3 regions of the Yersinia massiliensis genome follow, and region 1 is predicted to be linked to each of the others. Evidence: predicted binding sites of a transcription regulator. Region 1 holds the regulator's gene; each other region holds the start of a gene.

Region 1 (10,324 bases):
GCTGTCGTTAACAATGCCAAAACAGCTTCGCTAGTGTTGGTTTCGCCAATTAGTGGTGATGTTGTTGCATTGGAACAGGTCCCTGATGAAGCCTTTGCCAGCAAAGCCGTTGGTGATGGTGTTGCCATACGTCCTACTGATAAAACGGTAGTTTCTCCAGCAAACGGTACCATTGTTAAAATCTTCAATACCGACCATGCATTCTGCCTAGAAACAGAAACGGGTGCTGAGATTGTGGTTCATATCGGGATTGATACCGTAAAACTCAATGGCCAAGGCTTTACTCGCTTGGTTGAAGAGGGGGCAACTGTGGTTGCCGGTCAGCCTGTGTTGGAGCTTGATCTGGATTATTTGAACGCCAATGCGCGCTCAATGATTAGCCCAGTCGTGGTAAGCAATATTGATGATTACGCCGGTATCTCACTGCTGGCAGGTGACTCTGTGGTTGCCGGTCAAAGCCAATTGTTTGAGATTCGTGGTAAATAATTCGCTAGAGGTGCTGAAGTCCTGAGCACCTGACCTGAGTTTTTGTCAAAGTAACGGGAAGAGAGCCATCTCTTCCCGTTTTTTTTGTTTTGTTTGCCGAACAAACGGTTGTTTCCGGGCCGGGCTTGTTGGATTATATGCGGTTATATTTGTTGCGTTTGCATTGAGGAAAAGAACAATGAGTGAGGCAGAAGCCCGCCCGAGTAATTTTATCCGTCAGATTATTGACGAAGATTTAGCCAGCGGCAAACACACGTCGGTCCACACCCGCTTTCCGCCGGAGCCAAACGGCTACCTGCATATTGGTCACGCGAAATCCATTTGTCTGAATTTTGGTATCGCGCAAGACTATCACGGCCAATGCAACTTACGTTTCGATGACACCAATCCGGTGAAAGAAGATGTCGAGTTCGTTGAGTCTATTAAGCATGACGTAGAGTGGCTAGGCTTCACCTGGAGCGGTGATGTACGTTACTCCTCAGATTACTTTGATCAATTGCACCAGTACGCGATAGAGCTGATTAACAAGGGCTTGGCGTATGTGGATGAGTTAACCGCTGAACAGATGCGCGAATATCGCGGCACACTGACTGCACCGGGTAAAAACAGCCCGTATCGTGATCGCAGCGTGGAAGAGAACTTAGCGCTATTTGAAAAAATGCGTGCAGGCGGCTTTGCAGAAGGTACGGCGTGTCTGCGTGCCAAAATTGACATGGCGTCACCCTTTATCGTGATGCGTGATCCGGTGCTATATCGCATTAAGTTTGCTGAACATCATCAGTCTGGTAACAAGTGGTGCATCTACCCGATGTATGACTTTACCCATTGCATTTCTGATGCGATTGAAGGGATCACCCATTCACTGTGTACGCTGGAGTTCCAAGATAACCGTCGCTTGTATGATTGGGTGTTGGATAATATCTCCATTGAATGCCATCCTCGGCAGTATGAGTTCTCCCGCCTGAATCTCGAATACGCCATTATGTCTAAGCGCAAGCTGAACCAATTGGTGACTGAGAAGGTGGTAGAAGGCTGGGATGACCCTCGTATGCCAACCATTTCAGGCCTACGTCGTCGTGGCTATACCGCAGCCTCTATCCGTGAGTTCTGCCGCCGTATTGGTGTGACTAAGCAGGACAACAACGTTGAGATGATGTCATTGGAATCTTGTATCCGTGATGATCTGAACGAAAATGCCCCACGTGCTATGGCTGTGCTTGATCCGATTAAGGTGATTATCGAAAACCGTGCGGCAGGGGAAGAGTGGCTGACGATGCCAAATCACCCTAACAATCCGGACATGGGGACGCGTCAGGTTCCGTTCGATAGTGAGATTTACATCGATCGCGCAGATTTCCGTGAAGAAGCGAACAAGCAATATAAGCGTTTGGTATTGGGCAAAGAAGTGCGCCTGCGCAATGCTTATGTGATCAAAGCTGAGCGTGTTGAGAAAGACGCTGAAGGGAATGTCACGACACTGTATTGCAGCTATGACGCAGAAACACTGAACAAAGATCCCGCTGATGGCCGTAAAGTGAAAGGTGTGATTCACTGGGTTTCCGTTAAGCATGCGTTACCGGCGGAAATTCGTTTATACGACCGTTTGTTTAGTGTACCAAACCCAGCCGCGGCAGAGGATTTCCTGTCGACGATTAACCCTGAGTCATTAGTTATTCGTCATGGCTTCGTTGAGCCGAGTCTGGTAAATGCTGTGCCAGAGAAAACCTATCAGTTTGAGCGTGAAGGTTATTTCTGTGCTGATAGCCGCTATTCAAAGCCTGATGCCTTGGTGTTTAACCGCACTGTTGGCTTGCGCGATACGTGGGCAGCCAAAGCAACCAGCTAAGCTTTATCTCTGATTCAATTCAATTGGCGTGGCATTGTCCACGCCTTTTTTATTCCTCTTATGCCCATTTCTCCGTTTTAACAGGTTCCGTGTTTTGTTTATTAAACACGCGGTTTCCCCCCGTCGAATGACTCATTTTCTGCTTTTTCCGTTGGTCAATCTCAACTGATTCCTAAGTTTTGTTGTAATGAGGCCCCATTCTGTAAGTCTTTCTTAAATATTCGCTTTACGAATTAACTGAGGAAATATCCTCATTTTTATTCAAAATTTATCCCGTTAATGGGGATTTGCTGAAACCATTCAAGATGTCAATGAGAGACTATTTTCCTCATGAAAACTCTCCTTATGCATTGTTTTTAAAGAATTTGTGATGTCTGTAATATTTTTTCACAATTATGTGCTCATGGTCATATTTTGAATAATTTTCGACTTTTTTAATTGATAATTCGCGTCGCGAAAAATAGTCTGTGTTCCAGCAGCAATCTCCAGAACGTTTATCGACAGAGACGTTTTTTTAAATCAGTAGCCGCTGGTGGCGAGTTTTTCTCCCCAGCAAAATTTTACCCACTTAGGGTTTTTTTGAGGCTGAACCTGTGAGCTGTGGTGGACATAGGCAAAGCACTTTAAATGTGATGTCAAAGAGGAATTTTTTCTTATGGTTACGCACGTTGCTAAACGCAAAACGTTAGCCCTCGCTGTCGCGGGTGCATTGTTAGGGACGGGGTTTATGGTGACCCCAGAGGCCAAGGCAGAAGGCTTTGTTGATGATTCGTCACTGACCGGTGGTATTTATTATTGGCAACGCCAGCGTGACCGTAAGGATTTAACCCCAGGGAGTGCGGAGTACGGCAAGTATGTCGCTAACCTGCATCACTCAACGTTTAACGCCAATCTGGACTTTTCATCCGGCTACGCAGCAGACATGTTTGGTATCGACTTAGCCGCTTTTGGTGCGGTTGAAATGACCAACAGCGGCCCAGCCGCACCTAACGAAATTGGTTTTAGTGATGCTAAAACGCGTTGGGATGAAAAATGGACCGGCGATAAAAGCGGCGTGAGCGTTTACAAAGCAGCCGCTAAGTTCAAGTTGGGTGACTTCTGGGCGCGCGGCGGCTATATCCAACCGACCGGCCAGACATTATTGGCACCGCACTGGAGCTTTATGCCGGGGACTTATCGCGGTGCGGAAGGTGGCGCGAAATTTGATTTTGATACAGCGGGTGCACTGTCCATGTCTTACATGTGGACTGATGAATATAAAGCGCCTTGGTATCAAAATATGTACAACTTCCGTCAGGCAGATGGCTTGACTGGCATCAGTTACTTGCACTCCATCGGGGCTAAGTACGACTTCAAAAACAAATTGGTCATGGAAGCCGCATTTGGTCAAGCCAAAGACTACATGGATCAGTATTTTGCCAAAGCGTCTTATGCCTTCCCTGTCGCAGGTAACGATCTGCGTACTTCTTACCAGTTCTATGGTGCGAAAGATAAAGTCGACGGCGGCGCTAGCAATATTAACGACGTCTATGACGGTTTAGCGTGGTTGCAAGCGCTGACATTGGGTTACACCACTGGGCCATTTGATTTGCGCTTAGAAGGTACTTGGGCCAAAGCTGAAGGTAATCAAGGCTACTTCCTGCAACGTATGACGCCAGGTTATGCGACTTCGAATGGCCGTTTGGATGTTTGGTGGGATTCCCGTTCTGACTTCAACGCTAACGGCGAGAAAGCGCTGTTTGGTGGCGTGATGTATGACCTGAAAAACTGGAATTTAGCTGGTTGGTCAGTCGGGACATCTTATGCCTATGGTTGGGATGCAAAACCGAGCTCTAACCCTAAATTTGACCAAAACACACGCCTGAAAGAGTCTGCATGGAACTTTGACATTCTCTATACCCTGCAAGAAGGTCGGGCAAAAGGCACCTTATTCAAACTGCATTACACCATGTACGACAATCACACCAATATCCCAAGCTATGGTGGCGGTTTCGGCAACGTGTTCCAAGATGAAAAAGACGTTAAATTCATCGTAATTGCACCATTTACCATCTTCTGATTGCCATCCCCAGCGGCCGCGCTGGGGCCATAATGGAGCATGTGTCATGAAAAAAACGCTTTTTATTATTGCTGCTGTGTTGGGATTGAGTGCCTGTGCACCCCAAACCCCAGTTCAACCAGAAGATACAAAACTGAAGCAAGCTTACAGCGCTTGTATCAATGCTAGCGAAGGCTCGCCGGAGAGATTGATTCCCTGCAAAGCCGTATTGAATGTGTTGAAGCAAGAAAAAGCGCATCAGGCGTTTACTGATAAAGAGACTGTTCGGGTATTGGATTATCAGCGTTGCATTGACGCCGCACATACCGGTAATGGTCAGGCGTATGACGCGCAGTGTGGAAAACTATGGCAAGAAATTCGCGCCAATAATTAAGCTAACAATAATTCAGCCAGCAGTAATACTTCCAGTAGTGGCTCTGGCTGAATTATTAATTACGGATGAGGTTAGTGATGAATAAATTCAAATTAAGTACGTTGGCGGCGATAACCGCGACCTTTGGCTTGATGGGCTCTGCGCTGGCGGATACCACGCCACAACAGCTTGTTGATCAACTCAGTACGTTAAAAGTTAACTATAAAATTTTGGATAACCGAGCGGGCGAAAACGGGGTTGATTGTGCCAAGCTGGGGGCCGATTGGGCATCGTGCAATAAAGTCTTGATTACGCTGACCAACACCGGGGATGAGATCAAAGGCCAAGATTGGGCTATTTATTTCCACAGCATTCGCCAAATTCTGGCGGTAGATAACGATCAGTTCCGCATTACGCACCTGACTGGCGATCTGCATAAAATCGAACCTACGGCAAAGTTTGCCGGTTTTCCTGCCAATCAAGCGGTTGAAATCCCGATAACGGGTGAATACTGGCAACTGTTTGCCACTGACTTTATGCCGCGCTGGTATGCCACATCGGGCGATGCGAAACCCAAAGTCTTGAAAAGCACGGATACGGAAGATATCAACGAGTATCTGACTCAGTTCACGGGCGATCAGTGGAAACGAACCAAAGACGACAACAACGTACTGATGACGCCAGAATCACGTTTCGTGAAAAACGAGGCAGTGAAAACATTAACGGCGGCTAACTTGCGTGGACAGATCATTCCCACGCCGATGGACGTAAAAGTGTATCCGCAAGATGTGAACCTGAGCCAAGGCGTTGCACTGGATCTGAGTGCATTACCTCAACCGGCTGCCGAAGTTGTACAGCAGCGTTTCGAGTTGCTCGGCTTGAAGCCGAATGCGGCGGGTTTCCCGATAAAAACGTCTATTCAACCGGCGAAGTTTAAAGGTGACTTAGCGGTTTCTGGTGCTTATGAACTGAAAATTGGTGAGAAAGGTGCTCAGGTCATTGGTTTTGATCCCACAGGCGTATTTTATGGCCTGCAATCGATCCTTTCTTTAGTGCCGACCGATGGTAGCCAGAAAATTGCCACGTTGGACGCAAAGGATGCACCACGTTTTGACTACCGTGGTGTGTTCCTTGATGTTGGCCGTAATTTTAAAACCAAAGATGCGGTGTTGCGTTTGCTGGATCAAATGGCGGCTTACAAACTGAATAAGTTCCACTTCCATCTAAGCGATGATGAAGGCTGGCGTATCGAGATCCCCGGTCTACCGGAACTGACGGAAGTGGGCAGCAAGCGTTGCCATGATTTAACTGAAAACACCTGTTTATTGCCGCAATTGGGTTCAGGCCCAGATAGCAACAATTTGGGGAGCGGTCATTTCACCCGCGCTGATTACATTGACATCCTGAAGTACGCGAAAGCGCGCCAAATTGATGTTATTCCAGAAATCGACATGCCCGCCCATGCCCGCGCCGCCGTGGTTTCCATGGAAGCCCGCTACAACAATTTGATGAAACAAGGGAAAGAGAAAGAGGCGAACGAGTTCCGTCTACTCGACCCTACCGATGACTCCAACACGACCTCGGTTCAGTTCTATGAGCGCAAAAGCTACTTAAATCCCTGTCTGGATTCATCTAAGCGCTTCGTCGATAAAGTGATCGGTGAAATGGCTCAGATGCATAAAGAAGCGGGTATGCCATTAACGACTTGGCACTTCGGTGGCGATGAGGCAAAAAATATCCGATTGGGTGCGGGTTTCCAGGATAAAAACGGTCCTATTGAACCCGGTAAAGGCATTATTGATAAGAGTGTTGAAGATAAGCCATGGGCCAAATCGCAGGTCTGTCAGGACATGGTCAAACAAGGCAAGATCCAGGACGTCGAGCATCTATCCAGCCACTTCGCCATTGAAGTGAGCAAACTGGTGAACGCCCATGGCATTGAAAGAATGCAAGCGTGGCAGGATGGCTTGAAAGATGCCAAAGACGCGAAAGACTTTGCGACCAAGCGTGTCGGCGTCAACTTCTGGGACACCTTGTTCTGGGGCGGTGCGGACGCGATCAATGATTGGGCCAACAAAGGCTACGAAGTGGTGGCGTCTAACCCTGATTATGTCTACTTCGATATGCCATACGAAGTTAACCCCAATGAGCGTGGTTACTACTGGGCGACCCGTTTTAGTGATGAAGCTAAAGTGTTCAGTTTTGCGCCAAATAACATGCCGCAAAATGCCGAAACCTCTGTCGATCGCGATGGTAATCACTTTAGCGCGAAAAGTGATAAACCTTGGCCTGGTGTACACGGCATTTCCGGTCAGTCATGGAACGAAACCGTTCGCACTGATGAGCAAATGGAATACATGATCTTCCCACGCGTTCTGCCGCTGGCGGAGCGTGCTTGGCACCGTGCGCCATGGGAGCAAGATTATCAAGCAGGCCGTGAGTATATCGGCGGCGAAACACATCATGTCGACACCAAGGCATTGAGCGCCGATTGGCAGCGTTTCGCTAATATCATGGGGCAACGTGAATTGGCGAAACTGGACAAAGCAGGTATCGCTTATCGCTTACCTGTTCCGGGTGCGCGAGTCGTGGCGGGTCAACTGGAGGCAAATATCTCCTTGCCAGGTTTGAATATCGAGTATTCAACGGATGGTGGCCAACATTGGCAACAGTATGATGCCAAGGTGCAACCAAAAGTCAGCGGTGATGTGCTGATCCGTTCAACCAGCTCAGATGGCAAGCGTAGTAGTCGTGCCGAGCCGGTTAAAGCCTGATCATTGGTTTCAAAATGCTGTGTCTACTGTTAATGGTTATTTGCCAGATTTTGCGGTAAGCAAATTTAAGTGAAGTTGAGTTGATGGTTTTTTCCCCGGCTTGCCGGGGTTTTTTTTGTCAAAAATGAGCTGGCCCGCAAAATAGTACATGATGATAATGCAGTGCGAGAAGACAAAACCGGCAACGAAGAGGTCACGAAAGAGAAAGAGGGAAGGGGTATAAATAAGAATGACCACCTGAATCCCGACCAAGATTAATCTAGGTAACCGTTCGGGAAAGGTGGCCATTTTGCTGAGGGTTATGTTAACCCACTCATTCACTAACGCTATCTGAGTGAAATAAACTTAATATCATTCAGTGCTTAAAATCTTTATTAAGATCAACGCGATAACATGATGTTATCTTTTATCGTGCGCAGACTCATTTTCACGGCAATCGCCGGTTTCACAGTGGCCGTACAAATACAGACTGTGATTGGTGAGCTTAATACCGTGTTGTTTAGAAATTTCACGCTGAAGTGTTTCAATCGCTTCATTACTAAACTCGATCACTTTGCCACAATCCAAGCAAATCAGATGATCGTGATGGTGCTGCTGCGTCAATTCAAAGACTGATTTGCCACCCTCGAAATTGTGGCGGGTCACAATACCGGCATCATCAAACTGGTTCAATACGCGGTAAACCGTCGCCAGACCAATTTCCTCACCGATATCAATCAGCTTTTTATAAAGATCTTCCGCGCTGACATGATGGCATGCCGGATCTTGCAACACTTCCAGAATCTTCAGCCGGGGCAGTGTTACTTTAAGGCCAGCGTTTTTTAAGGCTTTGTTGTTGTCAGTCATGCGGATTCAGTCCTGTTACTATCGATTCAAATTAAGGCTGTTCAGCCTATGACATCCGTGGCGCAATAATTACAATTGCGTCTCATTATAGAACTGCTAGCCCCAAATGAAAACCGTGGTTGTTAACAAAGATATAATTGCACACTTTGTAAGATTAATCATGCAGTGTATTGATGAATGGGGATATAGCATCATTTTAGACTATATACGCAACGGATAACGTTACAAATTTGTAGCGGTAAATTTTTATTTCTCATGAATGATGATGCGGATTTGTGGGTGACTTAACAGAGCGGTGAGAAAGGGATGAAAGACAACGGAAACGCTAGGCGATGTGACACATGCCAATGCGTTTCCGTGAGGGCGAATTAACCCGTGATTTCTGACAAATTCATCTCTTCACTGATTTGTTTAACCCAAGCATCAACACGTTCGTTTGTCAGCTCCGGTTGACGATCTTCATCGATAGCCAAACCAATAAAGTGATCGTCATCAGCCAAGCCTTTAGAGGCTTCAAAGTGGTAGCCTGCCGTTGGCCAGTGGCCGACAATCGCTGCGCCTCGTGGTTCGATGATGTCACGGACTGTCCCCATCGCATCACAGAAATACTCAGCATAGTCTTCCTGATCGCCACAACCAAACAAGGCAACCAGCTTACCGTTGAAATCGATCTCTTCCAGTGTCGGGAAGAAATCATCCCAGTCACACTGTGCTTCGCCGTAATACCAAGTTGGGATACCGATCAGCAGGATATCGAAGGCTTCTAAGTCTTCTTTGCTGCTTTTGGCAATGTCATGAACCTCAGCAACCTCTTTGCCCAGTTGCTTTTGGATCATCTTGGCAATGTTTTCGGTATTGCCAGTATCGCTGCCAAAGAAAATGCCTACAGTTGCCATATAACTTAATACCTTATAAATTCAATTAGTTATGCAGATTATCGCGGTTTATGCCGAATAATATAACACATTTCATAGGGCGGCATAATGCCAGAAAACTCTGTCAGACCAGTATCAAGTTCATGCGATATTAAATTTTTGTGAGTTGCTCAATCTTATAACCCTCTTGCCGATAACCGTTATGTAACCGAAAGGTTGCAAATTGCGGTGCCAGGGGAAACCGGCAGTTAAAAATTTGCCGGGGAAGGAGTTGTCGTTAGCTGTATGGAACGTCCTTTATTGCTTTTCGGTCATCAAATTACACCAGAGTCTCTATCGGTCATCATCCGATTTATAAGGGGAACGAACATGCAGTTTTTAAAAAATATTACTATCAGAGCAGCGTTACTTTGGGTGCTTGGCGCCTTTTGCCTGCTTTGGGGCGGCGTCTCTGCCTATACGCTGCTGTCACTGAACCAACTGACACAATCGTCTAATGCGAACAGTGTCTTGGTTGAAAACATGAATTTAGTCAATCAGGGGACAGATCAATATTTCCGTATGGTGACGCGTTTGGCGCGTTCGGTCGATTATCGCCAAAGTGGCAACATGGCGGACGCGGACAAAGAACTTAAATCGTCGAATGTCGCCTTAGAGAATTTGAAGAAGAAACTCGCAGAATTTAAAGCCATCGATCATGCGCAGATTGATCCTGCGTTAGTCACAGGGGTGATCGAGGGATGGAGCGGATTGATTGATCAGGGGGTGACACCGCTTTATCAAGCTGCGATGGATAACAATACAGCTGCTTATCAAGAGTTAGCGAAAAAAACAGTCCCCGCATTGAGCCGCCAATATGGCACCGTTGCCGAGAATTTTAATCAGGCAGCCTCGCAAGCCATTGGCGTCGCAAAAGAGCAATTCTCGCAGCTCACAAAAATCAGCAGCATCACGCTTATCTCTGCCTTGGTGGCTGGTTTAGTGATTTTACTGGCGACCGACCGCTATTTATTAGTGAATTTAGTCCGCCCGCTGGATGATATTCGTGAGCATTTTCGGGTTATTGCCTCCGGTCAGTTAGGGCAG
Region 2 (10,324 bases), 1.8 Mb from region 1:
CTGGAAGAGATGTTTTAACTCTTCTGGCTTGATACCAGGGCCATCGTCTTCGACTTGAAACCAAGCTCGCTGTAGCTCAGTGCCGCTGCTCACTTTTATCCAGCCATTACCATAGCGAGCGGCATTCACCACCATATTCGTCAAAGCACGCTTAATCGACAGTGGGTGGATATCCACCAGCACCTCACCCGCACAGAGATCGGTTTCAATGACTCGCTCGTAGCCGCTTTCTGCCGCGATGACTTCACCTAGTACTGAATTGAGATCGCTCGGTTCTGTCGGCATCTCCTGCCCAGTTCGCAGATAATCGATGAACTGCTCAATAATCGCATTGCACTCTTCAATGTCTTTATTGATCGACTCCGACAGGTAACCATCGGCTTCACTCATCATCTCTGTTGCCAGACGAATACGGGTCAAAGGCGTGCGTAAATCATGGCTCACCCCCGCCATCAGCAAGGTCCGGTCATCTGCCAGCAGCTTCACACCGGCCGCCATCTGGTTAAACGCTCGCGTCACCGACCGCACCTCGGAGGCACCGTACTCACGCAATGGCGGCGGGATAATTCCCTTACCGACCTGCAACGCCGCATGTTCCAGCTCGACTAAGGGCCGATTCTGGATACGGATAAACAACCAAGCTCCGCCAACCGCCAGTAACATAATGGCAAGGGTATAACGGAACAGTGGCGAGAAATCGCCTTGATGGATCTCCGTTAACGGTACCCTCACCCAAATATCGGGTGACAGCCACGTTTTGAGCCAGACAACCGGTGAATTTTTGTTAACTTCGACCCGAACATCGGTTGGCCCACCCAATTGCTGGGCCATTTGGTCACTGAGAAATTTGTAATGCTGTGCCCAACGCAGGCCACTTTCCTCTGCCGCGGCATTGGTATAAAGCGAAATCCCCAATTCACGGTAAATCTCACGCCGAAACGCCGGCGGAACTTCCAGTAGCGTGCCATCTTCCAGTTGCAGCCGGTCTGTCATCAGCATACGAACTTCATACGCCAACACTTTGTTGAACTGCTGCAAGCTCGGCAAAATAGCGAAGTTCAGCACCACCAAATAGGTTGTGACCAGACTGACAAACAGCAAGGTCACAATCAATAATAAGGTGCGTGCAAACGAGCTACGGGGAGAAAAGCGCCACCGTCTCATGCTTTACTGCCGTCCGGTACAAAGACGTAGCCCAAACCCCATACGGTTTGGATATAACGTGGGTGAGCGGGGTCTTCTTCCACCATACGGCGCAAACGCGAAATCTGAACGTCAATGGAACGCTCCATCGCACTGTATTCACGGCCACGGGCCAAATTCATCAACTTATCGCGGGATAACGGCTCACGGGGATGGCTCACCAAGGCTTTCAGCACAGCAAATTCACCGCTGGTCAGTGGCATAGGCTCATCTTCACGGAACATCTCACGTGTCCCCAGATTCAGTTTGAACTTACCAAACGCAATCACAGCCTCTTCTTGCGACGGTGCGCCCGGCAATTCATTCGCCTGACGGCGTAAGACAGCGCGGATACGTGCCAGCAATTCACGTGGGTTAAATGGCTTCGGAATATAGTCGTCAGCGCCAATTTCTAGCCCAACGATACGGTCAACTTCTTCCCCTTTCGCCGTCACCATAATGATCGGCATTGGGTTACTTTGGCTACGCAGGCGGCGGCAGATAGACAGGCCATCTTCACCCGGTAACATCAGATCAAGTACCATCAGGTGGAAAGACTCACGGGTCAGCAAGCGATCCATCTGTTCAGCATTGGCGACACTGCGCACTTGGAAACCTTGCTCTGTTAGATAACGTTCCAACAGCGCACGTAGGCGCATATCGTCATCAACGACTAGAATCTTGTGATTCTCTTGCATTTTATTACTCCCAAAGGCCGTATTGCCCGAATCTGTACATTGTTAGAAATACTGACTTCATACCCTCAATCATTCGCGTTGCAAAAAGGCGGCAACTGAGCGAATTCACGGGAGCTTGCTTCGGCAGATGACTGGCATGAACGGAGGCAGCCAACGCCTATGCAGCTTGAAGTATGACGTGTATTACAGACAGCGATTTATGGTATACATTCTAGTCGAAATTGTTACAAAGCTTATTGTTGTGCCTAATTATCAACACTTTCGTCGAATGGGCGATAGCGAATCTCTAAAATCCAGTAAGTCGCCTCGCCATTGGGTGTTTGAACGGTGACTTCATCATCCACCTGTTTACCAATCAATGCGCGCGCAACGGGCGAATCGATAGAAATCCATTTTTTGGCGGGATCGAACTCATCCGGCCCGACCAAACGGAAGATACGCTGTTCTTCAGCTTCATTCTCTACCCGCACCCACGCACCAAAAAAGACTTTACCTTCTTGACGGGGATCGGGATCGACCACTTTCAGCACCTCAAGGCGCTTCGTCAAAAAGCGCACTCGGCGATCAATTTCACGTAGCCGCTTTTTACCATAGATATATTCGGCATTTTCCGAACGGTCACCCATGGCAGCAGCTTCGGATACCGCTTGTGTGACCACTGGCCGCTCTTCTCGCCACAGATAATGCAGCTCACGATCCAGGGCTTGCCAGCCTTCACGGGTAATATAGTTACTTTTAGCCATAAAATTATCCAATTATCCCTTTGGCACAGAGACCATTACTATACCCTAAGTTTCTACCGATAAGTTCACGTTAGCTCAAGCTCGATGACCGCTCGACTGGCATTTTATCTGGGCAATCCGTATAACTATCCTCTGCCATTTCCCCTATTCACTACTGAACTGATATCAGACTTATGAATGAACAACTGAGCCGCATTATTGCAAGCGAAATACAGGCCCGACCGGAGCAAGTCAGTTCCGCGATTAGCCTGCTAGATGAAGGTAATACCGTGCCATTTATTGCGCGGTACCGTAAGGAAGTTACCGGCGGGTTGGATGATACCCAATTGCGCCAGTTGGAAAGCCGTTTGGGTTATCTGCGTGAACTCGAAGACCGCCGCCAAACCATTCTTAAATCCATCGAGGATCAGGGCAAACTCACTGATCAACTTGCGGGTGCCATCAACGGCACAATGAGTAAGACTGAGTTGGAAGACCTTTATCTTCCTTATAAACCAAAGCGCCGCACCCGTGGGCAAATTGCGATTGAAGCCGGTCTGGAGCCATTGGCGGACAGCTTATGGCAAGACCCGCAACAAGACCCTGAACAGGTTGCGCTGGCTTATATTGACGCGGAGAAAGGTGTCGCAGACACCAAAGCCGCACTGGATGGCGCACGTTACATCTTGATGGAGCGCATTGCTGAAGATGCTACCCTGCTGGCAAAAGTGCGCCAATATCTGTGGAAACAAGCACATCTAGTGGCAAAAGTGGTGGAAGGCAAAGAGCAGGAAGGCGCTAAATTCCGCGATTACTTTGATCACCACGAGCCTATCGCTCAAATTCCTTCTCACCGTGCATTGGCGATGTTCCGTGGCCGCAATGAAGGCGTGTTGCAACTCGCGCTCAACCCTGATCCTCAGTTTGATGAACCCCCTCGCGAGAGTCAGGGTGAACAAATCATCATCAATCATCTGGATTTGCGATTAAATAACGCCCCAGCCGATGCTTGGCGTAAAGCCGTGGTTAACTGGACTTGGCGTATCAAGGTGCTGATGCATCTGGAAACCGAATTGATGAGTACCCTGCGCGAGCGGGCAGAAGATGAAGCCATCAATGTATTTGCCCGTAATATGCAAGATTTGCTGATGGCGGCTCCTGCGGGTATGCGTGCAACAATGGGCCTGGATCCAGGGTTACGTACCGGCGTGAAAGTGGCCGTGGTAGATGCTACCGGCAAACTGGTCGCCTATGACACCATCTATCCTCACACTGGGCAAGCCGCCAAAGCGGCTGCCACCGTCGCCGCTCTGTGCATCAAGCATCAGGTGGAATTGGTGGCTATCGGTAACGGTACTGCATCACGGGAAACCGAGCGTTTCTTCACTGAGCTGCAACAGCAGTATCCGGCCGTCATCGCACAAAAAGTGATCGTCAGTGAAGCAGGTGCATCGGTTTATTCCGCATCTGAACTGGCAGCATTGGAATTCCCCGATCTGGATGTCTCAATCCGTGGCGCGGTCTCGATTGCTCGTCGCTTACAAGACCCATTGGCAGAACTGGTTAAAATCGATCCAAAATCTATCGGTGTCGGTCAGTACCAGCACGATGTCAGCCAAAGCCAACTGGCGAAAAAGCTGGATGTCGTCGTTGAGGACTGTGTGAACGCCGTCGGGGTGGATTTAAATACCGCATCTGTGCCATTACTGACGCGCGTCGCCGGTTTGACCCGCATGATGGCGCAAAATATCGTGAACTGGCGTGATGAGAATGGCCGCTTCCATAACCGCGAGCAATTACTGAAAGTCAGCCGCTTGGGGCCAAAAGCCTTTGAGCAGTGCGCGGGCTTTTTACGTATCAATCATGGCGATAACCCGCTGGATGCTTCAACCGTGCATCCAGAAGCCTATCCCGTGGTCGAGCGCATTTTGGCCGCAACCGAGCAAGCGTTGCAGGATTTAATGGGGAATTCATCGGCACTGCGTAACCTTAACGCTCGCGATTTCACCACTGAGCGTTTTGGTGTGCCGACCGTTACCGATATTCTGCGCGAATTGGAAAAGCCAGGCCGAGATCCGCGCCCTGAGTTTAAAACAGCGACCTTTGCCGAAGGCGTTGAAACGATGGAAGATCTGACACTGGGTATGATCCTCGAAGGTTCCGTCACTAACGTGACCAACTTTGGTGCCTTTGTCGATATCGGCGTGCATCAGGACGGCTTGGTCCATATCTCATCTCTAGCAGATAAGTTTGTCGATGATCCGCATAAAGTGGTGAAAGCCGGTGACATCGTCAAAGTGAAAGTCATGGAAGTTGATTTACAGCGTAAGCGTATTGCGCTGACCATGCGCCTTGATGAGCAGCCGGGTGAAAGTGGTTCACGTCGTGGTGGTGAGAACCGCACCACAACTCAAAATGACAACCGTGGTGCAAACCGGCCACGTGGTAATAATGAGTCAAATCATCGCCCACCAGCAAAAGGCCGTACCGAGAGTAGCTCAAATGGCAACAGTGCCATGAGTGATGCACTGGCAGCCGCATTTAAAAAGCGCTAGTGGTTAATGTCAGGATGATTAACCGGTTATCGAATAACTGACTTACTCCCCAATATTAGATGCCCATCTGATATTGGGGAATTTTTTACCTCGAAACACCACGGGTGTCGCAGACACAAAAAATAACAAATTCATTTTAGGGTGATATTAATAATACGATGCGTGATAGGAGGGAATTGAATTTAACAATCTATTTAACAAAGTTATTAATTAATTAAAAATTACCATTAATTTATAATTAATTACGCCGCCAGATACCCCCCTCATAAAAATACTAATGTTATTTGATTCAAATCATAGTGAATCGATTATGTTACTTATGCGTATTTTACAGAACAAGCAGGCCGTGATAGAAACATTCAGTTAACTGATTTAACTCATCATTCGCATTTGCGATCACGCTAATTTGGTGGTAAAACAAGCACGAAATAGACATCAGACTCATTCATTCTAAGAGTAGAATTGTTACTAATACTTACTTTTGAGTATTTTGCCTTAGTTGAATATGAAAATGATTATTACTATCATTATCTCATCTATTAGTTTTTAGACTAATATTACTCTGAACTTTACCCTGAACTCTGGTACGCCAATTAAACGATAATTCAAGAGGCTCCTATGCATCTTATTCCACAGCGTTCCTATAAAATCGTAGGTTTCTCACCTGAGATCAGTCCAGCCTATCGGCAGAAACTATTATCACTGGGTATGCTCCCCGGTTCTTCATTTAATGTTGTTCGCCTTGCGCCTTTAGGCGATCCCATTCAGATAGAAACCCGTCGGGTCAGCCTGGTGGTACGCAAAAAAGATCTAGATTTGCTCACACTGGACCTTCAGCCCTAAATCCCCAGTGATCGCGCTATCTTTTCTGACTTGTGGCGGATGAAAACGCCTTACTGCAGCTTAATTTATTGATATTACGTTGGACCATGAAAGCACTCACAATCGGCCTGATCGGCAATCCTAATGCGGGTAAAACCACGCTTTTCAACCAATTAACCGGCGCTCGTCAGCGCGTGGGGAACTGGGCAGGGGTCACCGTTGAGCGCAAAGAGGGGCATTTCACTACCGCGCAGCATCAAGTCACTTTGGTTGACTTACCGGGGACTTATTCCCTGACCACCATCTCAGAACAGACTTCATTGGATGAGCAAATTGCTTGCCACTATATTCTGAGTGGCGAAGCCGACCTACTGATCAACGTGATTGATGCCGCGAATCTGGAACGTAATCTCTATCTCACACTGCAATTGGTCGAGTTAGGCATCCCCTGCATCGTGGCACTCAATATGTTGGATATCGCCAAAAGCCAGCATATCGATATTGATATCTCTGCGTTATCTCAGCAATTAGGCTGCCCAGTTATTCCACTGGTATCAACCCGCGGTCAGGGCATTAACGAATTAAAAACCTGTATCGATGCGCTTCAACCCGCCACCTTCAGAGCATTGGTTAACTACCCCCCCGTTCTCCTCGCAGAGGTGGAAAAGTTGGTACAGGCGATGCCTGAATCTTGGCCCACTCAGCAACGCCGCTGGCTGGCCCTGCAAATATTGGAAGGCGACATTTACAGCCTGGCCCGCGCAGGCATTGCCCCCTCTCAGGTTGAACAAGCACGACTTCATCTGCGAGAAAACCAGCACGAAGATCCGGAACTGGTGATTGCCGATGCTCGCTACCAAAGCATTGCTCGCATCTGTGATATCGTCGGCAACTCGCAGCAGGCTGAACCTAACCGCCTGACTCTGGCGCTGGATAAAGTCATCCTCAATCGCTGGCTGGGTGTGCCTATCTTCCTGTTTGTGATGTATTTAATGTTTGTTTTGGCTATCAATATTGGCGGTGCGTTGCAGCCCATATTTGATATCGGCTCCGCCGCCATCTTTATTCAAGGGCTGCAATGGGTGGGTTATACCCTGCATTTCCCTCAATGGCTCACTATCTTCCTCGCCCAAGGTGTCGGAGGCGGGATTAACACCGTACTGCCACTTGTTCCACAAATTGGCATGATGTACCTGTTCCTCTCGTTCTTGGAAGATTCCGGCTATATGGCCCGCGCTGCTTTTGTGATGGACCGATTAATGCAAGCGCTGGGGTTACCGGGTAAATCCTTTGTGCCGCTCATTGTCGGCTTCGGCTGCAATGTACCTTCCATCATGGGCGCACGAACACTGGATGCACAACGTGAACGTTTGATCACCATTATGATGGCGCCTTTTATGTCCTGTGGGGCGCGGCTGGCGATTTTTGCCGTCTTTGCTGCCGCTTTCTTTGGTCAAGACGGTGCCAGTATCGTTTTCTCTCTTTATCTACTCGGCATCGTCGTCGCTATCCTCACTGGATTGGTGCTAAAACACACCATAATGCGGGGTGAAGCCTCCCCCTTTGTGATGGAACTGCCGGTCTACCACGTACCTCATCTGAAAAGCTTGTTATTACAAACGTGGCAGCGACTGAAAGGCTTTGTCCTGCGGGCAGGGAAAGTCATTGTTATCGCCAGTATCTTTATCGGCGGGTTGAATAGCTTTTCTTTCAGTGGCAAAGCGGTGGATAGCATCAACGATTCGGCGCTCGCTTCCGTCAGTAAGGTGCTGACGCCGTTACTCACCCCGATGGGCGTTCATAGCGATAACTGGCAGGCAACCGTCGGATTAGTGACCGGTGCCATGGCAAAAGAAGTGGTGGTCGGGACACTGAATACGCTCTACACCGCAGAGCAAATCAAAAATGAACCCTTTGATGCTGAGAACTTCAACCTACTGAGTGAGCTGGCCGGTGCGGCTGAAACCACATGGCAGGGCTTAAAAGAGACCTTTAGTCTCAGTGTGCTCTCGAATCCGATTGAAGCGAGCAAAGGCGAAGGTGAAATGGCCGCAGGTTCGATGGGCATGATGAGCAGTAAATTCGGCTCGAGTATTGCGGCCTATAGCTACCTGATATTCGTGCTGTTGTATGTGCCTTGTGTTTCCGTTATGGGGGCTATCGCACGGGAGACTAGCCGTGGCTGGATGACCTTCTCGATTCTTTGGGGGCTGAATGTGGCTTATTCACTGGCGACCCTGTTTTATCAGGTCGCGACTATACGCGAGCACCCACAACAAAGCCTGACCATTATTGCCTTAGTGATTGTGGTGAATGTACTGATTATATTTGGCCTACGCCGCGCACGCAGCCGAGTCACCATGAGATTACAAAACAGCACACCGGCCAGTTGTTGCCAAAGTAGCGGTAATGACTGCCATTAGTGAGTGAATAGGCATGGCTCACTGACCGATCACGATAACCAGATGTATTACCGAGAAAAAAAGAGGGGCTATGGCAAGTTTGCTGCAATTACGCGATGCAATCGCCCTCAGTGGTCATGTGGGGGCGGCTCAGTTAAGTCAACAATTGGCAACGCCTTTACCTTTGATCGAGGCAATGCTGGAAAGACTGACCGCGATGGGCAAGGTTGAGCGTATTGAGTTAGATAACAGTGGGTGTCTGACAGGCAGTTGCAAAAGTTGCCCCGAAGGAAAGAATCAGTGCCATACCGTGGTGTATCAGTTAAAAGATCAACATTAGTACTGGAACAGGATGCCCTAATGGGCATCCTCTGCATTGACTATTTATACACATCAGCCGTGGCATCAAACTTTTTCTTTTCGCGCTCGGAGGTAATCACATAGTATTTACCCCCCTTCTCATCAGCCAATTTTGATAATTCTTGTTTCACGTCCATGGGTGATGTTGCCTCACCGGAACTTGAGATTGTGCCAATCTTCTCGTACTTTGCTGCTTCATCTTTGGTGATTTCTTCCGCCGCCATCGCGCCAAATGAAATCCCAGATACCACCAGAGCTATTGTTAAATTTTTCAATAAATTCATGCCAAATACCTCGTAAATGAATGGTCTACTCCAGTAAAGCAGTCTTAATTATTGAGCAAAATTAATATTTAGCCATTTATTGACGAAATATAATCCATTCATTTGCCTAGTTAGGCTGTCACGAAGCGAGATAAACGCCCAATCAGCGAAGCGGCCATTCGGTGTTTTAGTGCTGATTTTGTTGTGCGAACGTAATAATTAAATTAGAAAAATCATCAGGATGGGACACAAATGGCGCATGTGCCGCGCCCTTCATCACCACCGATTGCGTGAGCGGCCATTCACTGTCGAGCAAAGAGGCAACTTTGCGTGGTACCAGCCCATCCAGATACCCGTAGATGCGCAAAAATGGCAGAGAACATGTCGCCAGCGCGTCGCGCAAATCTGTCGTACGCAGAATTTCCAGCCCACCGGTGAGCACCGACACTTCCGGCATCTGGTGTTGCAACACCACCGCTTTCAATAAGCGGGCATCCTGTCGCGCGCTTTCGGTCCCTAATGTTTGTAATGCCAAGAAACGCTCAACCGTACGCTGGAAATCTTCACTGAGCTGCTGCTGGAAGCCTCCTAGCACTTCAGGGCGGATACCGGGCCAATCGTCATGAGCTGTGAAGCACGGTGAGGAAGAAACGGTGATCAACCCTGCCACTCGCTCCGGATGACTTAATGCTATCTGACTGACCACCAGCCCCCCCATTGACCACCCCAGCCACAACGCTTGTTGCGGGGCCTGCTGCAAGACAATGGCTGCCATATCAGACAGTGACATCGCACCAAAATCTTTGCTGCGGCCATAACCGGGCAGGTCCACAAGGTGCAGGCGAAAATGCGGAGCAAGTCGATCAATAACGCAATGCCAGACTTCGGCATTCAGCCCCCATCCGTGCAGCAACACAAGATCGCGATCACCTTCACCGCAGGTGTTCCAATAAAGTTGTTTCATACGCTAATATCCTGTCGCCTTAATCTTGTCGGGTATCTTGCCTGATCCGATGGCTTAACGGAATGAGCACAGTGAATGCAGCCAACAACCCTACAGCGTCAAGGACGAAGGTGGAAGGAAACCTCCAAAGTCATTGGCGTTGCAGGTAGGCGGCCAGTGAACGCAGCCCGATGAGCTGACCCTCGTCAGTGATTCGGGTAAGTGAATGCAGCCAACAACCCTGCGGCGTCAAGGACGAAGGTGGAAAGAAACCTCCAAAGTCATTGGCGTTGCAGGTAGGCGGCAAACGAACAAGTCCCGATGAGCTTACATCAGTAAGTGATTCGGGCGAGTAAGTGCAGCCAACAACCCTGCGG
Region 3 (10,324 bases), 1.6 Mb from region 1:
TGGCGCAGCGCGGTTGGCCAATCTGTGCACCAATCCGCCAGAGAATGGAACTGGCTGATGTATTCACGGGCTTCGCTTTGCATCTGGCGCAAAGTCTCGGTCAACAACGCGGGGCCATACTCATCAAGCAAAGGAGCCATTTCTGGCTCCCGTAACAGCCAGTCAATGGCCGGTAACTGTCGGTAAAGAGTGTGCGGTTCAGTGCTCATCATCACGCCGGTCGCCAAGTCGGGAGAATCGGTTATTCTCCGGGAAACAAGAATGGATTGATACTGCTGCGCGCAAAACCTTCGCCTTCCATTTTAGCGTCAAGGATGAGCGAGGCCAGATCGTCCGCCACAGCTTCGACCAACGGGTCTTTTTCCTGATACAAAATTTTCAGGTAAGTCCCGCAATCGCCGCAGCTTTCTGCTTTCACGGCAGCCTGTTCGCTGTCTAGCGACCAATAGTTCAAATCCCGCGTTTCTTCGCAGTTGCTGCACTTAATCCGCACCACGTGCCACTCGCTTTCACACAAATTACAGTGCAAATAACGCAAGCCATTATTCGTGCCGATATGGACCACACTGGACACCGGAATGCTGCCGCACACGGGGCAAAACTGACGATGCTCGCCATATTCCGCGCGGGCTTTGCCGGGGATTTGGCTCGCCATCTGCGCCCAGTACAAGGACAACGCGGCCCAGATAAATGGCGCTTTTTCGCTGCCGATCTGGCCAAATTCGCGATTTAGCAGCGCATCGGCATAAAGTTCCAGCTCATTGACTGACGCTTTTTCCAGATTATCCAGCACCGCCAGAATATGATCAGGGGCATCGGGGCGCAGCTCAGCAATCAACGCGGACAGCAGCGTGCGCCAATGTTCCGTACGTGGAAAGACGCTGACATCCAGTGGCGGTTTACCGCTGGCCGCCGATTGTTCCAGCTCAGCTTTCATGTCCAACACTAACGGATAGTCATACAACGCTTTTTGCTGTGCTTGGGTAATTTTCGCCGCGAAATCCAGATAATCAGACAGCGGATTATCCAACGCGAGCTGCTGTAAACGTTCGGTGCGCCGGGTATACAGGCTTTTTAAATTCGCGAAAAGTAACGGCGGGATATTCCCCGCCGTCGTACCTCTTTCGCTTTGTTTGCCCAGTTGATCTTTAGGGACAATGCGAATACTCATCAGGGTTTCTCTTCCTGTTTTTTCTGAAGTTGCCGTTTGGCATTCACCTCACGATACCAGCGAGGATGATGTTTTTTCGCCCATGCCGCTGGTACCCAACCTTCCACCATCGCAGTAATGGTGCCCTTCACCCACAGGGCCGCGTAAATATGCACCATAATCACGAGAATCAAGCCCACCGCCGCCAGCGAATGCACCAACAGCGCCAGACGAATCAGCGGGATCGGGAATGAAGGCGCAAAGTAAGGCCGCCAAATCACTACGCCACTGAGCAGCAGCAGTACCAGACTGATAATAGCAGCCCAGAAGACGCATTTCTGCCCAAAATTATAGCGCCCCGTGTCGCCGACTTCCTCATTCATGGCGATTTTATGGATATTTTTAGCCCACTCCAGATCTTCCCTGTTAATCAGGTTGTGTTTCCAGTAGCGGAAAAACATGATGAGGAACGCGGCGAACATAATCACCCCCGTGAAGGGGTGAAGGATGCGCGCCAATTGTGGCGTACCAAAAATATTCATCAGCCAGTTAAATGACGGGAAGAAGAACCCCAGTCCACTGATCGCTGCCAACATAAAGCAGAAGGCGACGATCCAGTGGTTGATACGCTCCGGCGCACTGTAGCGCTGGATCCGTTTTTCTTTTTTCATTTGCGTGTCTCCCCGTCGTCAGCATGCTCCGCGGTGGTCTGCTCTGGTGCCTTGTCGGTCGTGTCAGAAGGTGTGGCGTCTGGCTTATCGCCTTCGTCCTCTTCTTCTTCCTCAACCCGATTCGGACCGACTCCCACGTAGTGGAAGATACTGGCGGCAAAGGTGGCAGCAAAGCCGACCGCTGCCAGCGGTTTCCAGATGCCCTTCCAGAAGGTGACAGTTGGGCTAATGGTTGGGTTTTCTGGCAAGCCATGATAGAGCTGAGGCTTATCCGCATGATGCAGGACATACATCACGTGCGTACCACCCACGCCCGCAGGGTCATATAACCCTGCGTTTTCAAAGCCACGCGTTTTCAGTTCTTCGACTCGGCCAGCCGCCACTTCTTTCATCGACTCTTTGGTGCCAAAGTGAATCGCGCCCGTCGGGCAGGTCTTCACGCAAGCAGGTTCTTGGCCCACACCCACACGGTCGACGCACAGGGTACATTTGTACACCCGATTGTCGTCTTTGTTCATGCGCGGCACATCGAACGGGCAACCGGCGATGCAGTAGCCACAACCAATACAATGTTCTGATTGGAAATCGACGATGCCATTCGCATATTGAATGATAGCCCCTTCCGACGGGCATGCCTTCAGGCAGCCCGGATCAGCACAGTGCATGCAGCCATCCTTACGGATGAGCCACTCCAGCTTGCCGCTCTCTTCGTCTTCAACTTCAGAGAAACGCATGACCGTCCATGATTTCGCGGTCAAATCGGCGGGGTTATCGTACACCCCGACGTTATGACCCACTTCATCACGGATATCGTTCCACTCCGAACAGGCCACCTGACAGGCTTTACAGCCGATACAGGTGGTGACGTCGATAAGCTTCGCCACCTCTTCTTGATGGTTACGATCCTGTGGCGGCGGCGTAAGGGAGTTGGTGCCGGAGCGCCGGATAATGTCTTGTGTTTGCAGTGACATAGGTTCTCTCCGTTACACCTTTTCCACGTTGACCAAGAACGCCTTGAACTCTGGCGTCTGCGTATTGGCATCACCGACAAACGGCGTCAGTGTGTTAGCCAGGAAGCCTTTTCTCGCCACACCCTCGAAGCCCCAGTGAATCGGGATACCGATGGTGTCCACTTCCTGTCCGTGGACATTCAGCGTGCGAATACGCTTAGTCACGACTGCCTTGGCTTTGATATAGCCACGGTTAGAGCTGACTTTCACGGTATCGCCCTGCTTGATGCCTTTCTTCGCCGCCAGTTTTTCGCCAATTTCGATAAACTGTTCCGGCTGAGCGATGGCATTGAGCAACGCATGCTTGGTCCAGTAATGGAAATGCTCGGTCAAGCGATACGTCGTACCGACATACGGGAATTGCTCATGCGATCCCATCGCGGCCAAATCGTCTTTAAAGACGCGAGCGGCCGGGTTGGAAACCACATTCGGGTGCAGCGGGTTAGTTCCCAGCGGCGTTTCGAATGGCTCGTAGTGCTCAGGGAACGGCCCTTCCGCCATTTTGTCGATGGCAAACAGGCGGCCCATCCCTTCAGGCTGCATGATAAACGGCCCCACATCACTGTCTGGCGCGGCTGCGCTGTAGTCAGGGATATCAATGCCGGTCCACTTGGCACCGTCCCACTCCAACAGCGTGCGTTTCGGATCCCAAGGTTTACCTTGTGGGTCAGCAGACGCACGGTTGTACAGAATGCGGCGGTTAAGTGGCCATGCCCATGCCCAACCTAGCGTGTTGCCTAAGCCTGATGGATCGGCGTTATCACGGCGTGCCATCTGATTACCGGCTGGCGTCCAGCTACCGGCAAAGATCCAGCAACCACTCGCGGTGGTGCCGTCATCACGCAGGTGTGCGAAGGTACTCAGCTGTTCGCCTTTCTTGACCAGCACTTTGCCATCAGCATCGGTGATATCAGCCAGCGCGCGACCATTGCTCTCCATCGCCACTTCTTCTGGCTCTGGGTTATCCGGTGTCAGGTAATCCCAAGTCATATTGAGCACTTGTTCTGGCACTGCACCCCCTTCGCGGCGGTACATCTCGCGCAGGCGGCTAAAGATACCCGCCAGAATGGCACCATCGTTCAGCGCTTGCCCTGGGGCATCTGCGCCTTTCCAGTGCCATTGCAGCCAGCGACTGGAGTTAACGATAGAGCCGTTCTCTTCTGCAAAGCAGCTGGATGGCAAGCGGAACACTTCCGTTTGAATTTTCGATGGATCGACATCGTTAAATTCGCCGTGGTTTTGCCAGAAGTTCGCGGTTTCCGTATTGAGCGGATCAATCGTTATCAGGAACTTCAGTTTCGACAGGGAAGCCGCCACTTTGTTTTTGTTCGGGAACGAGGCCAACGGGTTAAAGCCTTGGCAGATATAGCCATTCACTTTGCCCTGCGACATCATTTCGAAATACTGCAAGACGTCGTAGCCTTTATCCCACTTCGGCAACCAGTCGTAACCCCAACCGTTTTCCTTCTGGGCGTTATCACCATAGAAACTCTTCATCAGACTGACGAAGAATTTCGGGTAATTACCCCAATAGTTCACCTGCCCCGGTAACAGGGTTTTCGGCGTATTCGCCTTCAGGTAAGTCTCAATATCCGGCTGTTTTTCTGACGGCAGGTTCAGGTATCCCGGCAAGCTTTGTGACAGCAGGCCAAGGTCAGTTAACCCCTGAATATTGGAGTGGCCGCGCAAGGCGTTAATGCCGCCGCCTGCCATCCCCATATTGCCCAACAACAGCTGAATCATGGCCATGGTGCGGATGTTCTGTGCGCCGATGGAGTGCTGTGTCCAGCCTAAGGCATACAGGAACGTAGCGGTTTTATTGGGTGCGCTGGTTTCAGCGAGGTATTCGCAAACCTGCAAGAAGTCCTCTTTCGGCGTACCACAGATGCTGGAGACCACATCAGGCGTATAACGGCTGACGTGCTCTTTGAGCAGGTTCCATACACAGCGAGGGTCTTGCAGGGTGACGTCTCGTTTGGCAAAGCCGTTCTCGTCCAACTGATAATTCCAGCTGGTTTTGTCGTATTTGCGCGCATCGGCGTCATAACCGCTGAATAAACCGTCTTCGAAGGTATAGTCTTCCCGCACCAGTAAGCTGGCGTTGGTATAGGCTTCAACGTATTCACGGTTAATTTTTTCGTGGGTCATCAGGTACAACAATACGCCGGACAGGAACGCGATATCGGAACCGGAACGGATTGGCGTATAGAAGTCAGCCACCGAAGCAGTTCGGGTAAAGCGCGGGTCTATCACCAGCAGCTTAGCATTGTTGTGGATCTTGGCTTCCATCGCCCAGCGGAAACCCACCGGATGCGCTTCTGCCGCATTACCGCCCATGACGATAACTAAATTCGCGTTCTTAATGTCAACCCAGTGGTTGGTCATCGCACCGCGACCAAATGTTGGAGCAAGACTTGCTACCGTTGGTCCGTGTCAGACACGCGCTTGGTTGTCTACGGCAAGCATGCCGAGAGCGCGACTAAATTTCTGGGTCAGATAACCCGTTTCGTTACTGGATGCTGACGCACACAGCATACCGGTACTCAGCCAACGGTTGACGGTCACGCCAGCATCGTTGGTCTTAATGAAGTTAGCGTCCCGGTCTTCTTTCATCAGCTTGGCAATGCGGTCAAATGCATCATCCCAAGTGATTCGCTGCCATTTGTCAGAACCTGGCGCGCGGTATTCAGGGTATTTCAGGCGGCCTTCACTGTGGATGAAATCCACCAGCCCCGCACCTTTCGGGCAAAGTGCGCCACGGTTGACCGGATGATCCGGGTCCCCTTCAATGTGGAAAATACTTTCTTTGGCGTTTTTCGCGCCGTCGCCGAGGCTATACATCAACAGCCCACAACCGACAGAGCAATATGTGCAGGTATTTCGCGTTTCACGGGCGCGCAGCAATTTGTAATTGCGCGTTTCCGCCAGCGCCACTGCCGGCGCAAAGCCGAGTGCCGCAACCGTGGTTCCTGCCATACCGCCAGCGCAGATCTTAAAGAACTGCCTTCTGCTGACCTGCATGGGTCTCTCCTTCATTCATCGTCACATTGTTTTACCCTTCAACTTTCAAGTGGCAGGCGGGTGGGCTTACTCGTTCATCCCGATCACTTACCGAGGCAAGTTCATCGAGATTTTCTTGTTTGCCGCCGTCCTGCATCCTGAAATCGATGGGGTATAGAGTTGCTATTAACCAATTTGGAATTCACGCTTCCCTCAACGAAATAGGAAGCGCTAAAATCGCTTACGCGATATCACGCTTTGCCGTGTGGGATACATATCTTTAAATAGCGATATATAGCCACACGATTCTTAATGTGAATGTTACCACATTGTGATTATGGGTTATAACTTTCAGGACCGCATAGTGAGCCAGATCAAACCTTCAGGAAATGACATCGCTAGCGAAATCTGCGGTGCAAAACAACTTAACGTGCTACAGCGCCACCAAATGGCACAGCCGCAATTGGATTGGCTGGCAGAAGAAGTGCCGGTAGCGCTGGTCTACAATGGCATTTCCCATGTTGTGATGATGGCGACACCCAAAGATTTGGAGGCTTTCGCGCTGGGATTTTCTCTATCAGAAGGGATTATCCAAACCCCACATGAAATCTATGCGATTGATGCCACCCGTGGCTGCAATGGCATAGAAATTAACATTGAATTATCAAGCCGCCGATTCGCTGGATTAAAAGAACGCCGTCGAGCGATGGCAGGGCGCACGGGCTGTGGTGTCTGCGGCATAGAGCAACTGGATGATATCTTCCGCCCCATCACGCCACTTCCCTTCACGCAAACCTTTAATCTGAATCAATTGGATAGCGCCCTTGCACAGCTCAAGCAGGTACAAACGGTGGGTCAACTGACTGGGTGTACTCATGCCGCAGCATGGATTAATCCTCAGGGTGAGTTATTGGGCGGCTGCGAAGATGTGGGTCGCCATGTCGCGTTAGATAAATTGCTGGGCATACGTGCTAAACAGCCGTGGCAACAAGGCGCGGTGCTGGTATCCAGCCGAGCCAGCTACGAGATGGTGCAGAAAACCGCTATGTGCGGCGCAGAGATTTTATTTGCCGTTTCCGCTGCTACCACCCTCGCTGTTGAGGTCGCCGAACGCTGCAATTTGACGTTGGTCGGCTTCAGTAAGCCCGGCAGAGCAACGGTCTATACTCATCCACAGCGTATTATGGAATAGAAAGACCACATAATTAGTACGGCATTGATAATCATTTTCAATATCATTTAATTAACTATAATGATCCGAATGCTTACGCGGTGCTTACTTTTTTTGCGCCGCCCTACACCTACGGAGACGATGATTATGAGTTACTCACTGCCATCCCTGCCTTATGCTTATGATGCTTTAGAACCCCATTTCGATAAGCAGACGATGGAAATCCATCACACCAAACACCACCAGACCTATGTTAACAATGCAAACACGGTGTTGGAGAGCTTCCCTGAGCTGGCAAAACTGAGTGTTGAAGAACTGATTCAAGACTTGGATAAAGTTCCTGCAGAAAAGCGCACCTTTATGCGCAACAACGCGGGTGGCCATGCTAACCACAGCCTGTTCTGGAAAGGTCTGAAACTGGGTACTACCCTGACAGGTGACCTGAAAGCCGCTATCGAGCGTGACTTCAAATCTGTTGATGATTTCAAAGCAACATTTGAACAAGCAGCAGCAACCCGTTTCGGCTCAGGCTGGGCGTGGCTGGTACTGAAAGCTGACGGCAAGCTGGCAGTCGTTTCTACGGCTAACCAAGATAGCCCATTGATGGGTGAGGCAGTTGCTGGCGCATCTGGCTTCCCAATCATCGGTCTGGATGTGTGGGAACACGCTTACTACCTGAAATTCCAAAACCGTCGCCCAGACTACATCAAAGCATTCTGGAACGTGGTTAACTGGGACGAAGCCGCAGCGCGTTTCGCTCAAGCTAAATAATATCACCCGTATTCTTCCCATGCCTTTAACGGCGGGGAGTCGGGATTAAATCAATGCCAGCAAGGTGACTCTTGCTGGCATTTTTTATTGTTAAAGTTTAACCAAAGCCTGCCGATAGTTTGTTCAAGAGGGATATGGGTATTTATGGCATGAATATCTGGACTAGAGTCTGGAAATGAAGCCATAAAAACGTTAGGGATAATACTCTTGCCAAGATGATCCCACGTCCAACCCACCTCTCAACTCTTCTAATAATTAGACCTCCCCCGTTCACCTACGCTGACTAATTTGCAGCAAAGACACCGCATAATGGAGAAGAACATGGCAGCATTGAGCAGAGTTTTTAGTCACTTTGAAAACGTGAAAGTCGGTAAGAAGCTGGGATTAAGCTTTTTCCTGATGTTGTTGCTGGTTGGGCTTATCGCGGGCACAACTGCTTATCACTTTTTCGTCATCGAAGAGCATGCTTACAAAGTCGACCTGAGCTACAAAATTAATAATGAAGCCAATCAGGCAAAATATAATCGTGCACTCTATGAACGTACTTATGATCTAAAGTATATCGGCGAAAACTCACAGCACATCAACAATATAAAAGACCTTCTCGTTCAGAGTGAAAAACTTAGCTGGTCGGAATTTAACCGTAAGACCATCAGCAGCATTACTGATGTGGTCGATGAATACCTGCAACAGCAGCGTAATTTTGTTAACGCTGTGGCGCATAAAGACGATGTGCGCAAAAGCTGGAATATCTCTGAAACCCAGAAAAACCTTAATGAGTTACAGCAAAGCCTGCTTAATGAAGGTGCTGATACCAACACGCAAATCCTGCTGGCTGAGATGAATCAGAAACTGATGACCGTGCGCTACAACGCGCGTGGCTTATTGCTGGATCGCAATAAAGAATCGGAATCATCGCTTCTGACATCAATCAATATTGCTAACAGTGCCGCAAATGCGTTTATGCCTGTGTTATCCGCTGAGCAGCAAAAAATATTAGCGCCGGTGATAACGAGCCTCAGCACCTACAAAGATAACGTGTTGGCCTATTTACCGGCTTATCAGCAAGAGCTGGAAACCGGGAAAGTGATGGAAGCTAACGCCAATGAGTTGAATCGGCTGGCAACGTATCTGTTCACCCAAGAGCTGCAAGGCACCCACGATGAAATTGATAACGCGCAATTGCAGTTAACCCTGACAGCCATTGCCGCTTTACTGTTTGGTTTGCTGATTTCATGGTGGATGACTCGCCAGATTACCGTGCCACTACGCACCACGCTGGCCATGGCAGAACGTATCGCTACCGGCGATTTAACGGCTGCGACCACGTCAAATCGGACTGATGAATTGGGTCTGTTGATGAATGCGGTGGCCCGAATGAATGAAAACTTGCGCACCATGATCGATGACATCCGCATTGGTGTGAGTCAGGTTTCTCATGCCTCTGGCGAAATTGCGGCGGGGAATACTGATTTGTCCTCCCGTACTGAAGAACAAGCCGCTGCCGTTGAAGAAACCGCTGCCAGCATGGAGCAGTTGAACGCCACTGTTAAGCAGAATGCCGATAATGCTCACCACGCCAATCAGTTAGCAACAGAGGCATCACAGACTGCGCAACAAGGTGGCAAGGTGGTGAATGACGTTGTGCGCACCATGAACGATATTTCCGGTAGCTCCAAACGCATTTCTGAAATTACGACCGTGATTAACAGTATTGCATTCCAGACCAATATTCTGGCGCTGAACGCCGCAGTTGAAGCCGCGCGGGCTGGCGAACAAGGCCGGGGGTTTGCGGTAGTTGCCAGCGAAGTGCGTAATCTGGCTCAACGTAGTGCACAGGCGGCGAAAGAAATCGAAGAGTTGATTGGCGAATCTGTCTCTCAAGTCGATGCAGGGACTGCACTGGTGCAAAACGCCGGTCAGACGATGGAGAATATTGTCCGCTCTGTCACCCATGTGCGCGATATCATGGCTGAAATATCCTCGGCATCTGATGAGCAAAGCCGTGGCATCACACAAGTGAGCCAAGCGATTTCCGAAATGGACAGCACGACGCAACAAAATGCCGCCTTGGTGGAAGAGTCTGCCGCTGCTGCTGATTCATTGGCAGAACAGGCTATTCTATTGGCGCAGGCGGTCGCGGTGTTCCGATTGTCAGATGCGGAAACAAACGCCACTCAAGGGAATATCGCCGCACCAGCAACGAAACGTCATGCGCCAACCCTACGCCCTAGCACAGATGCTCGCCACGTAAGCCAGCAAGATAATTGGGAAACATTCTAATGATCGGCTGAGCCATGTTTTGAGTGGGGGCATTAGTGAGCAGGAATAGTCAATACGCTTATTCCTGCTCACTCCATCGCGGTACTCGAACTATCCATATTCCCTTTTACAGCGCCACTATTAGGCAGGTATTCTGGCTCTCCCCTCTGAACGCAGGCAAGGAGAGCAAATGAAGTATCCGCAGGTTTATATCGGCAAAATTGAGCCTTATCACGGCAGTTCCCCCAGCGCGATTGGCAAACGCCAAATCCAAGGCGGGATCATGCTC

The links. Region 1 encodes Fur, which represses iron uptake genes when iron is present. Its sites were predicted from a motif close to ATAATAATGAGAACNACTATCAA; they were not measured.
Positions count from the first base shown of each region.
Region 2: a site for Fur is predicted at 5,663-5,685, ahead of feoA (ferrous iron transporter A). Genes of this name have one in related genera too.
Region 3: a site for Fur is predicted at 7,048-7,070, ahead of sodA (superoxide dismutase [Mn]). Genes of this name have one in related genera too.

Region 1 is NZ_CP028487.1:3,388,969-3,399,292, reverse strand. Features, by position in the region: gene nagE (N-acetylglucosamine-specific PTS transporter subunit IIBC) at 1-486, shown strand, start outside; gene glnS (glutamine--tRNA ligase) at 665-2,332, shown strand; gene chiP (chitoporin ChiP) at 2,988-4,391, shown strand; gene chiQ (ChiQ/YbfN family lipoprotein) at 4,438-4,764, shown strand; gene DA391_RS15755 (beta-N-acetylhexosaminidase) at 4,842-7,517, shown strand; gene DA391_RS15750 (hypothetical protein) at 7,554-7,838, opposite strand; gene fur (ferric iron uptake transcriptional regulator) at 7,917-8,363, opposite strand; gene fldA (flavodoxin FldA) at 8,732-9,259, opposite strand; gene DA391_RS15735 (methyl-accepting chemotaxis protein) at 9,608-10,324, shown strand, end outside.
Region 2 is NZ_CP028487.1:188,089-198,412, reverse strand. Features, by position in the region: gene envZ (two-component system sensor histidine kinase EnvZ) at 1-1,164, opposite strand, end outside; gene ompR (osmolarity response regulator transcription factor OmpR) at 1,161-1,880, opposite strand; gene greB (transcription elongation factor GreB) at 2,126-2,623, opposite strand; gene DA391_RS00800 (Tex family protein) at 2,797-5,157, shown strand; gene feoA (ferrous iron transporter A) at 5,776-6,000, shown strand; gene feoB (Fe(2+) transporter permease subunit FeoB) at 6,087-8,402, shown strand; gene DA391_RS00785 (FeoC-like transcriptional regulator) at 8,473-8,721, shown strand; gene DA391_RS00780 (YdgH/BhsA/McbA-like domain containing protein) at 8,762-9,025, opposite strand; gene bioH (pimeloyl-ACP methyl ester esterase BioH) at 9,192-9,968, opposite strand.
Region 3 is NZ_CP028487.1:36,956-47,279, forward strand. Features, by position in the region: gene selA (L-seryl-tRNA(Sec) selenium transferase) at 1-209, opposite strand, end outside; gene fdhE (formate dehydrogenase accessory protein FdhE) at 242-1,171, opposite strand; gene fdoI (formate dehydrogenase cytochrome b556 subunit) at 1,171-1,821, opposite strand; gene fdxH (formate dehydrogenase subunit beta) at 1,818-2,792, opposite strand; gene fdnG (formate dehydrogenase-N subunit alpha) at 2,805-5,852, opposite strand; gene fdhD (formate dehydrogenase accessory sulfurtransferase FdhD) at 6,169-7,023, shown strand; gene sodA (superoxide dismutase [Mn]) at 7,150-7,773, shown strand; gene DA391_RS00195 (methyl-accepting chemotaxis protein) at 8,095-10,056, shown strand; gene yiiM (6-hydroxyaminopurine reductase) at 10,226-10,324, shown strand, end outside.